DNA from 2 places in the Streptomyces sp. PH9007 genome. Region 2 is predicted to be linked to the other one. Evidence: predicted binding sites of a transcription regulator. Region 2 holds the regulator's gene; the other holds the start of a gene.
What was found. Region 2 encodes HspR, which represses chaperone genes until heat shock. Its sites were predicted from a motif close to TTGAGNNNNNNNNNCTCAA; they were not measured.
Positions count from the first base shown of each region.

Region 1 (5,413 bases), 2.0 Mb from region 2:
GGGCAGCAGGAAGCAGGTGAGCCCGCCGGGCGCCTGCGCCAGCACCAGGAACATGTCCGACATCGGCGCCGAGCAGAACCACTTGTGACCGCGCAGCGCGTACGCCCCGTCCTCCTGGAGCGGTACTGCCTCGGTCGTGTTGGCCCGCACGTCCGAGCCGCCCTGCTTCTCCGTCATCCCCATCCCGGCCAGCACCCCCGCCTTGCCGGCCGCCGGGCGCAGCCCCGGCTCGTACACCGTGGAGGTCAGCAGCGGCTCCCACGCCGCGGCCAGAGCAGGCTCGGCGCGCAGCGCGGGCACCGCGGCGTGCGTCATCGACAGCGGACAGCCGTGCCCCGCCTCCACCTGCGACCACACCACGAACGCGGCGGCGCGCCGCAGGTGGCCGTCCGTACGCGGCCACGCCGCCGTCAGACCGGCGGCCACCCCGCGCTCCAGCAGCCGGTGCCAGGACGGGTGGAACTCCACCTCGTCGATCCGCTCGCCGTAACGGTCGTGGGTGCGCAGCACCGGAGGGTTCTCGTTGGCCAGCCGCCCCCACTCCTGCGCCTCCCGCGAGCCGGCCGCCCGGCCCAGCTCGCTCAACTCCGCCGCGCTGCGCGCCGCCTGCCCCGGATCACCGCTGTGGCGCTCCACCGCCTCCCGCAGCGCGGCGTCCGCGCCGAAGACGTCGTGGCCCACCAGGGGCGGAACTTGGTTGGTCACCCTGTGCGTGCTGGAGGTGGAGGTCATGCGGTTACGTTATGCGCGTGAACGCCGAACAGTCAGCACCCATACCGGAGGGACAGCGCAGGCAGCGCGCGGCGCGGCGGGGGGAAGCAGCACGGGGCACGACCGGGGAGGGGGCCGGGAGCCGGACACCGGACCCCGCGCCCGGCAGGAAGCACGACCAGCACGACAGGAATGACAGCAGGAAGGACAGCGGGAACGACAGAAAGCAGGAGAAGAAGCAGGAGAAACGGGAGCGCAGACGGCGCGGGCGCCCCTCGCGCAGCGCCGTCTACCGCAACATCCCCAAGGGCAGACTCTCCTGGCTGCTGCTGAAGGACACCGTCACCTCCTGCTCCGAGCACCGGGTGATGGGCATGGCCGCCGAGGCGGCGTTCTTCACCCTGCTCTCCCTGCCCCCGCTGCTGCTGGGCCTGATCGGGCTGCTCTCCAGCCTGGACGCGGTGGCCGGCACCACGGCCCTGCCCACCGTGCGCGGCCACATCCTGGAGCTGTCCGGGGCGATGCTCTCCGACCGGGGTGTGGACGAGGTCATCACGCCGCTGATCAACGATCTCGTCTCCGGGCCGCGCCCCGACGTGATGTCCTTCGGCTTCATCGTCGCCCTGTGGTCCGGCTCGCGGGCGATGAACGTCTTCGTCGGCACCATCACCGTCATGTACGGGCTCGATGGCCACCGCAACCCGGCCACCACCCGGCTGCTGGCGTTCTCCATGTACGTGGTCAGCATGGTGGTTGGCGCGATCGCCGTGCCCGCCATGGTGATCGGCCCCGGTGTGGTCGCCGAGTGGGTGCCGCAGCTGTCCGGCGCGCTGCGCTACACGTACTGGCCGCTCCTGCTGCTGCTGTGCGTCTCCTTCCTCACGACGCTGTACCACGTGTCGGTGCCGGTGCGGTCGCCCTGGCGCGAGGACATCCCCGGCGCGCTGGTGGCGCTGACCATCTGGGCGGCGTGCGCGTACGCCCTCAAGGCGTATCTGCGCGCGACCGTCGAGGGGCCCAGCATGTACGGGTCGCTGGCGGTGCCGGTGGCGATCCTGCTGTGGCTGGCGCTGTCCGCCTTCGCCGTGCTGGTCGGTGCCGCGCTGAACGCCGCCGTGGACCGGATCTGGCCCACCGCCACCACCGCCGCCGCCCGTGCCGAGAGTGAGCGGGCCCGCGCCGCCGCCGGGGCGGCGATGGCGGCGGCCGTCAAGTCCCGCCGTTCGCGGGCCGAGGCGCAGGGCATCCCGGAGCCGGACGACCCCATGGTGACCGCGCGCCGCTGGGCGAAGGCGTGGCAGCGCGGGGAGCTGCGGGAGGAGCTGGAGCGCCTGCGCCGGGCGGGCGACGACCGCCGCCGGCGCATCCGGGGCACCGACCGCCGGGGCGCCAAGTCGGTCACGGTGCGCGCCGGATCGCGGGGTAAGGGTTCTAGTACAGTGAGGCGTTCGCGGCTACGGCATGGGAGCGGACATGGGCGTGACAAGAGCCGTGAGTGAGCGCGCCGGGGCGCCCCTGGACGACCGCAGATCCGGGCCCACCGTCCCCCGCATGATCCTGGGTGCCAGGCTGCGCAAGTTGCGCGAGGCCCGCCGGATCACCGGCGCGGAGGCGGGCGAGGTGATCCGTGCCTCGCACTCCAAGATCAGCCGGCTGGAGATGGGCCGCACCGGGTTCAAGCTGCGCGACGTGGATGATCTGCTGACGCTGTACGGGGTGACCGACTCCGCCGAGCGCGCCACCCTGCTGGCTCTGGCCCGGCAGTCCAACACCCCCGGCTGGTGGCACGCGTACCACGATGTGGTGCCCAATTGGCTGAACGTCTTCCTCGGCCTGGAGCAGGCGGCCGTGGTCATCCGTACGTATGAGCAGCAGTTCATTCCGGGGCTGCTCCAGACCGAGGGGTACAGCCGCGCCGTGCACCGGCTCACCCCCGAGCCGCAGGACGGGCTGCTGGAACGCCGGGTCGAGCTGCGGATGGCCAGGCAGCGCATTCTGCACCGGCCGGGCCCGCCCCATCTGTGGGCGGTGATCGACGAGGCGGCGCTGCGCCGCTCCATGGGCAGCGCGGCGATGATGCGCGAGCAGCTGGGGCATCTGCTGGAGATCTCCCGGCTGGCGCACGTCAGCATCCAGGTGCTGCCGTTCTCGGCCGGCGGGCACGCGGCGGTGGGCGGCCCGGTGACGGTGCTGCGCCCGCCGGGCGCCGAGCTGCCCGACGTGGTGTACCTGGAGCAGCTGACCGGCGGCGTCTACCCGGACAAGCCCGCCGAGATAGAGCTGTACCGGCACGTGATGAACCAGGTCGTGCTCCGGGCCGAGCCGCCGACCGCCACCGCCGCCTTCCTGCAGCGGCTGCTGCGGGAGGGCTGACCGGCCCGCCCGTCCGGGCACGGCCACCCGCGCGGTGGCCGAAGCACGCCCGCGCGCCCGCACGGGGACGCACAGGGTCCCGCTCTGATCGCTCACAGCGAACGCCCGCCCTCCGGGGAACATCCCGCCGCCCTCCGGCATTGAGTGCAGTGAACTCAACTTGTCTGCTGAGGGAGAGGTCATGGCACCGACATCGTCATCCGACACACTCACCCTGCCCGTGCTGCCCCTGGACGACGAGGTCGTGCTGCCCGGCATGGTCGTCCCGCTGGAACTGTCCGACCCCGAGGTCCGCGCCGCGGTCGAGGCCGCCCAGGCGGCGGCCCCCGCCGGTGAGAAGCCCCGCGTCCTGCTGGTGCCGCGGATCGAGGGCTCCTACGCCGCGACCGGCGTCGCCGGCCGCGTCGAACAGGTCGGACGGCTCTCCGAGGGCGGCCCCGGCGCCCTGATCCGCGGCCTGCGCCGGGTGCGGATCGGCTCCGGCACCACCGGACCCGGCGCCGCGCTGTGGGTCGAGGGCACCCCCGTCGCCGAGGAGCAGCCGACCCCGCTGCCCGGCGCCGTCACCGAGCTGATGAAGGAGTACAAGGCCCTGGCCACCGCCTGGCTGCGCCAGCGCGGCGCCTGGGAGGTCGTCGACCGGCTCCAGCAGATCGAGGACCCCGGAGCCCTGGCCGACAACGCCGGCTACTCCCCGTTCCTCACCACCGAGCAGCGCCTCACACTGCTGGAGACCACCGAGCCGGTCGAACGGCTCCGGCTGGCCCTGCGCCTGCTCAGCGATCACCTGGCCGAACAGGATGTCGCCGAGTCCATCGCCAAGGACGTCCAGGAGGGCGTCGACAAGCAGCAGCGGGAATTCCTGCTGCGCCGCCAGCTGGAGGCCGTCCGCAAGGAACTGGCCGAGCTGAACGGCGACGCCGCCGACGAGGGCGAGGACTACCGCGCCCGCGTGGAGTCCGCCGACCTCCCCGAGAAGGTCCGCGAGGCGGCCCTGAAGGAGGTCGACAAGCTGGAGCGCTCCTCCGACGCCTCCCCCGAGGGCAGCTGGATCCGCACCTGGCTGGACACCGTCCTCGAACTGCCCTGGAACCACCGCACCGAGGACGCCTACGACATCACCGGCGCCAAGGCCGTCCTGGACGCCGACCACGCCGGGCTCACCGACGTCAAGGAACGCATCACCGAGTACCTGGCCGTGCGCAAGCGCCGCTCCGACAAGGGCCTGGGCGTCATCGGCGGCCGGCGCGGCGGCGCCGTCCTCGCCCTGGTCGGCCCGCCCGGCGTCGGCAAGACCTCGCTGGGCGAGTCCGTGGCCCGCGCCATGGGCCGCAGCTTCGTCCGGGTCGCGCTGGGCGGCGTCCGCGACGAGGCCGAGATCCGCGGCCACCGCCGTACGTACGTGGGTGCCATGCCCGGACGCGTCGTGCGCGCCATCAAGGAGGCCGGGTCGATGAACCCCGTCATCCTGCTGGACGAGATCGACAAGGTCGGCAGCGACTACCGGGGCGACCCCTCCGCCGCGCTGCTCGAAGTCCTGGACCCGGCCCAGAACCACACCTTCCGCGACCACTACCTGGAGGTCGAACTCGACCTCAGCGACGTGGTCTTCCTGGCCACCGCCAACATGCTGGAGGGCATCCCGCAGCCGCTGCTCGACCGGATGGAACTGGTGCAGCTCGACGGCTACACCGAGGACGAGAAGGTCACCATCGCCCGGGAGCACCTGCTGCGCCGCCAGCTGGAGCGGGCGGGCCTGGACCCCGCCGAGGTGGGGGTGACCGACGGCGTGCTGCGCAAGCTGGCCGGCGAGTACACCCGCGAGGCGGGCGTGCGTTCCCTGGAACGCTCCCTTGCCCGGCTGCTGCGCAAGGTCGCCGCCCGCAACGAGCTGGGCGAACTGACCCTGCCGTACACCGTCACCGAGGATGATCTGCGCGGCCTCATCGGCCGTCCGCACCACACGCCCGAGGCGGCCCAGTCGCCCGAGCAGCGGCGTACGGCGGTCCCCGGCGTGGCCACCGGGCTCGCGGTCACCGGCGCCGGCGGCGACGTGCTGTACATCGAGGCGTCGCTGGCGGACGCGGAGACCGGCGGCGCCGGGCTGAGCCTCACGGGCCAGCTGGGCGACGTCATGAAGGAGTCCGGCCAGATCGCCCTGTCCTACCTGCGCTCGCGCGGCGCCGAACTGGAACTGCCGGTCGGTGACCTCAAGGAACGCGGCGTCCATCTGCACATTCCCGCCGGGGCGGTGCCCAAGGACGGCCCCAGCGCCGGCATCACCATGACCACCGCGCTGGCCTCGCTGCTGTCCGGGCGCCAGGTGCGG
Region 1 is NZ_CM187440.1:5,281,005-5,286,417, forward strand. It holds gene ACTFAP_RS24350 (acyl-CoA dehydrogenase family protein) at 1-732, opposite strand, end outside; gene ACTFAP_RS24355 (YhjD/YihY/BrkB family envelope integrity protein) at 750-2,210, shown strand; gene ACTFAP_RS24360 (Sco1979 family transcriptional regulator) at 2,185-3,084, shown strand; gene lon (endopeptidase La) at 3,266-5,413, shown strand, end outside.
Region 1: a site for HspR is predicted at 3,225-3,243, ahead of lon (endopeptidase La). Genes of this name have one in related genera too.

Region 2 (5,413 bases):
CAACGTGCCCGGCATGCACACCGATCCCGGCCCCTACTGGGACTGGTCGCACTACTTCGACCTGCTGGGCGCCCCGCTGCACCCCACGGCCGGGCCGCGCGGCGGGCTGGTGACCATCGCCCCGGACTACGACCGTCACTCTCCCGTGTACACCGACTGCGAGGGCACCGCCTGTGCGCCGCACGGCTCCTCGGCGGTGCGGCTGCACACCGTGCCGGACGCCGGCGCCCCGCTGGTCCGGGACATCGGCACCCATCCCGGCGGGGACGGCACGTCCTCCACCGGGGTCAACGACGTCGGCGCGCGGGCCACCGCGGGGCAGCGGTTCGCGGTCGCGGAGCGGCGCGGGGAGTGGACGGCGATCTGGTACCTGGGCCAGAAGGCGTGGTTCCACAATCCGCCCGGAGCACCGACCGCCTTCGACGCGCAGGGCTGGGTCGTCACCGGCAAGCGGGGCGCGGAGACCATCCCGGTGTACGGGCGGGCCTACCCGCAGGAGTCCGCGTACCCGCCGGACGTGCCGTACCAGCCGGTGAGCCCGCTGAGTTACGAAGTGCCGGCGGACCAGGTGTACGCGGTGGGGCTGCGGACGACCAGCGAGTACTACCGGGCGGTGACGTTCGACCCGGCCGACCATCAGGTGGTGCGCGGCGAAACGTACTACCAGATACAGGTCGGGCACCGGATCGGCTTCGTCAAAGCGAGCGATGTCAGCGTGCGCTGGTCCGCGCGGTGACGCGCGGCAGGGGCCGGAAGGGGGCCTAACCTGCCCCAATGGCCCGCTCTTTGCTGACCGCCGCCGTCTCAGGTGTGTTGTTCGTGCTGCTGACCGTGGCCGTGCTGGTGCACGGCCGCGAGCCGTTCGGGATCGACACCGCGCTGACTAACTGGTTTGTGGAGCACCGCTCCTCCGGGCTCACCCAGGTGATGAGAGCGATCACCGATTCGGGTACCGGGGTGGTGCCGATCCTGCTGATGGCCCTGGCCGGCGCGCTGGCGGCGCGGCGCTCCGGCGGCATCGCCGTCGGGGCGCTGGCCGGGGTCGGGGCGCTGGTGGTGGGGCAGTTGCTGCGGTACGGGCTGGTGCAGGTCATCAACCGGCCCCGTCCGCCGTCGGTGGACTGGGTGGTGCACGCCGCCGCGCCGTCCTTTCCCTCGGGGCACACCACGACCTCGGCGCTGGCCGGATTCACCCTGTGCACGGTGCTGTTGCTCACCGTGCGGCGCAGCGCGGCACGGACGGCGGCCGTGGTGCTACTGCTGTGCTGGACGGTGGCGGTCGGAGTGAGCCGGGTGTACCTCGGGGTGCACTGGGCGACGGATGTGCTGGGGGGCTGGCTGCTGGCCGGCTTCCTGGTGTTCCTGGTGCTGCCGGCGGTCCCGACGCTGGCGCCCAAACGGCTGCCCCTGCCGGTCTGACCGGGCGTCCGCCGCGTACGGTCCCTGCCGGTGAACAGCCGGTGGCACCAGGGGTGTTGAGAGGTCCATACTCGGCGGATGCGTTCGCGTTCGCTGGGAGCCGCCGTCGTGGTGGCCGTGGTGTCAGCCGTTGCCGGGTGTGGTGCCGCCGTCGAGGCGGGGCCGGATCCGGGGCCCTCCCCGCAGGTGGAACGGACGGCGCCCGGCCCGGACACCCCGCTGAAGGTGGCGCCGTGGACGCCGGAGGCGGTCGCCGCCGAACCTCCCGAGGAGGGGCTCACGCCCGCCTCGCCGACCCCGGCACCGCCCCCGGCGCCCGAGCCGGAACCCGAACCCGAGCCGGAACCGGACCCGGCGCCCGCCGGCGCGGAGGGCGCGGAGGAGGACGCCGGTACGGAGGAACACGCACCGGGCCCCGGCCGCGGCGATCACCACGGAAACCGGGACGGCGGCGGTCACTGCGGACCCGCCCGTGAGTGGCTGGAGGAGTGGCAACGGGACTGGTGCGACATGGTCTTCGACTGACCGCGCCCCACTCAGGGGGTGAGGAAGCCGCGGACGGCCTCCGCCACGCCCACCGGGTCGTCGTCGTGGATCCAGTGCCCGGCGGCGGGAAACTCCAGCAGCCGGGCCCCCGAGCGGCGGGCGGTCATCTCCCGGGCCAGCGGGCCGGGCAGCAGCGTGCTGTGTCCGCCGCGCAGCACCAGCGCGGGGCAGCGGGAGCCGAGCCATCGCGGCCACCAGTCCCCGACTCCGCCCGCCTGCACCTCCGTCATCGTGTCCCAGTCGAACAGCAGCCGCCAGCCGCCGCGTTCCTCGTCCGGGACGGCGCTGGCCATGAAGTACGTGGCATCCGGTACGCCGGCCGCCTCGATCGCGGCGGCGAGCGCCTCCCGGGTGGGCGCGGTGGCCGGCCAGCCGCGCACGTCCAGCACGGGACGCTCGATCTCCGGGCGCCGCATCACCGGGCCGACATCCTCGATGATCAGCGCGGACACCAGGTCGGGCCGGCGCGCGGCGAGGTGGTACGCGACGATCCCGCCCAGCGAGTGGCCGAGCACCGCGACCGGCCGGCCGCCCCGCTCCTGGACCAGATCCGTCAACAACCGCTCGGCGTCGTCGGTGAACCGCTCGACGCCGAAACCACCGGGGCGCGGCGGACAGTGCCCGTGACCGCGCTGGTCGGGCGCGAGCACCCGGAAGGCGGGGCCCAGATCGGCGGCGAGACGCGCGAAGATCGCCCCCCGCCCGAAGCTGCCGTGCAGGGCGAGCAGAGATATCCCGTCCCCGCCCGAATCCAGTCCAGGTGCTGTCCATGCCATGCACGCGACCTTAGGTTCCCGGACACGCACCGGTCCCCCCGTTTTCCCGGCCCGGCACCAGCGGAGAGCCACCACCGCCGACCACCGGAGCGCCCCCGGCCCCTCGTCGTCCCGCGCCGCCCGGCGCCGGGTGACGGACGCCCGGCGGGCGCCCGAGCCGGACAGCCGCCCCGCGCACGGCGAGGGGCCCGGTGCGTTCGCACCGGGCCCCTCGTACGCGCGTTCCGCTCAGCCGCGCCGGTCGGGCCGCCACACCACGACGGCACCCTGGTGGGTGACGTCCTGGTAGGGCACCAGGTCCCGCCGGTAGGAGGCGTGCACCTGGGCCTCGCGCTGCCGCATGGCCAGCGCCGCGCCCTCCAGCGCCTGCTGCATCTCGGCGGCCTGTGCGCGCAGCACCGCCACCTGATGCTCCAGCTCGATGATCCGCTTGATCCCCGCGAGGTTGATGCCCTCGTCCTGGCTCAGCCGCTGCACCTCGCGCAGCATCTGGATGTCACGGGCGGAGTACCGCCGCCCGCGCCCGGCCGTACGGTCGGGGCAGACCAGACCGAGCCGGTCGTACTGACGCAGCGTCTGCGGGTGAAGTCCGGACAGCTGGGCCGCGACCGAGATGACGTACACGGGGGTGTCGTCGGTCAGCGGGCCGGGGCCCGGCCCGGGGCCTCCACCTGGTGAGCGGGGCCCGGATCCTGGTGCGTTCCAGCCGTCCATTCGTCACTCTCCCTTCGCGGCCTCGAACAGCGCTGCCCGAGGGTCATCGTCCCCGGCGGCCGTCCGGTACTCCTCCAGGGCCTTGCGCGCCGCTTCGTTCAGATCCCGCGGAACCACTACCTCTATCGTGACCAGCAAATCGCCGAGCGAACCGTCCTTGCGCACCGCGCCCTTGCCCCGGGCGCGCATGGTGCGCCCGCCCGGGGTGCCGGGCGGCAGCTTCAGCGTGACCGGCGGGCCGCCCAGCGTCGGCACGGAGATCTCGCCCCCGAGGGCCGCCTCGGGGAAGCTCACCGGCACCGTAATGGTCAGATTGTCACCACGGCGGCCGAACACGGGGTGTTCGTCCACATGGACGACGACATACAGATCACCGGCCGGGCCACCGCGTTCGCCCGGGGCGCCCTTGCCGCGCAGCCGGATACGCTGCCCGTCGCCGACGCCCGCCGGAATGCGGACCTGCATGGTGCGGGAGCTGGTCGCCCGCCCGCTGCCCCGGCACACGGAGCACGGGTCCTGGGCGATCAGGCCCCGGCCCTTGCAGTCCACGCACGGATCGGTGAGCGAGAACCCGCCCCCGCCGCCCCGGCTGACCTGGCCGGTGCCGACACACGTCGGGCACACCCGCGGCGTGCCGTTCTTGTCGCCGGTGCCCGAACACGCCTTGCACGCCGCGCTGGAGGACATCCGCAGCGGCACGGTGGCACCCGAGACCGCCTCGGTGAAGCTCAGCGTCACCTCGGACTCCACGTCCTGCCCACGGCGCGGCGCGGTCGTACGGGTGCCCGCGCCGCCCCGGTTGAACAGTCCGCCGAAGACGTCGCCGATGCCCCCGCCGCCGCCGAAGCCGCCGGCCGGGCCACCGGGCCCGCCCGGGCCGCCCGGCGCGCCGGGACCGCCCTGGGTGCCCCCGAAGAGGTCACCCAGGTCGAAGTTGAACTGCTGGCCGCCCGCCCCGGGGCCGGGCCGGAAGCCGCCACCGCCGAAGAGGGCGCGCGCCTCGTCGTACTCCTTGCGGCGTTTCACGTCACCGAGCACGTCGTACGCCTCGGAGACGTTCTTGAACCGCTCCTCGGCGCGGGAGTCACCCTTGTTGGCGTCCGGATGGTTCTCGCGGGCGAGCTTCCGGTACGCCTTCTTGATCTCCGCCTCGGTGGCGTCGCGCGGGACGCCGAGGACCTTGTAGTAGTCCTTCTCGATGAAGTCCTTGGTGCTCATCCCCGGCATCCCTCCTCTCCGGCCTTCCCGGCCCGTCCGGCCTCACCGGTCGTCCCGGTGAGGCCGATTCCGATCAGCAGCCGCATTCCCCCGGCCTCAGCCCTCGTCCGGAGCGGCGGCATCGCTCTTGCCGCCGCCGGTTCCGTTCTCCGGCTCGGACGTCGACGCACTGTCCTCCTGCTGCTCGGCCGCGGAGTCGGCCCCCGCCGCCGCGGGCTGCGCGCCCGGCTGCGGCTCGGCGACACCGACCCGCGCGGGGCGGATCGTCCGTTCGCCGATGCGATACCCGGGCTGGAGGATCTGCACGCACGTCGTCTCGGTGACGTCCGGCGAGTAGCTGTGCATGAGGGCCTCGTGGATCATCGGGTCGAAGGGCTCGCCCTCCTTGCCGAACTGCATCAGACCCATCTTGGCCGCCACCGTCTCCAGCGACTCGGCCACCTGCTTGAAGCCACCGACCAGCTCGCCGTGGTCCCGGGCGCGGCCGATGTCGTCCAGCACCGGCAGCAGCTCGGTGAGCAGATTGGCGACCGCGATCTCCTTGACGGCGATCCGGTCCCGCTCCACCCGGCGGCGGTAGTTCTGGAACTCCGCCTGGAGCCGCTGAAGGTCCTGGGTGCGTTCGTTCAGCGCCGAGCGGGTCTGGTCGAGCTGCGCGGTCAGCGCCACCTCGACCGAGGACTGCCCGGCGTCGCCGCCCTGGCCGCCCGGACCGCCCTGGCCCGCGCCCGTACCACCGG
Region 2 is NZ_CM187440.1:3,320,898-3,326,310, reverse strand. It holds gene ACTFAP_RS15175 (N-acetylmuramoyl-L-alanine amidase) at 1-736, shown strand, start outside; gene ACTFAP_RS15170 (phosphatase PAP2 family protein) at 775-1,419, shown strand; gene ACTFAP_RS15165 (hypothetical protein) at 1,498-1,944, shown strand; gene ACTFAP_RS15160 (alpha/beta fold hydrolase) at 1,956-2,741, opposite strand; gene ACTFAP_RS15155 (heat shock protein transcriptional repressor HspR) at 2,970-3,455, opposite strand; gene dnaJ (molecular chaperone DnaJ) at 3,459-4,673, opposite strand; gene grpE (nucleotide exchange factor GrpE) at 4,770-5,413, opposite strand, start outside.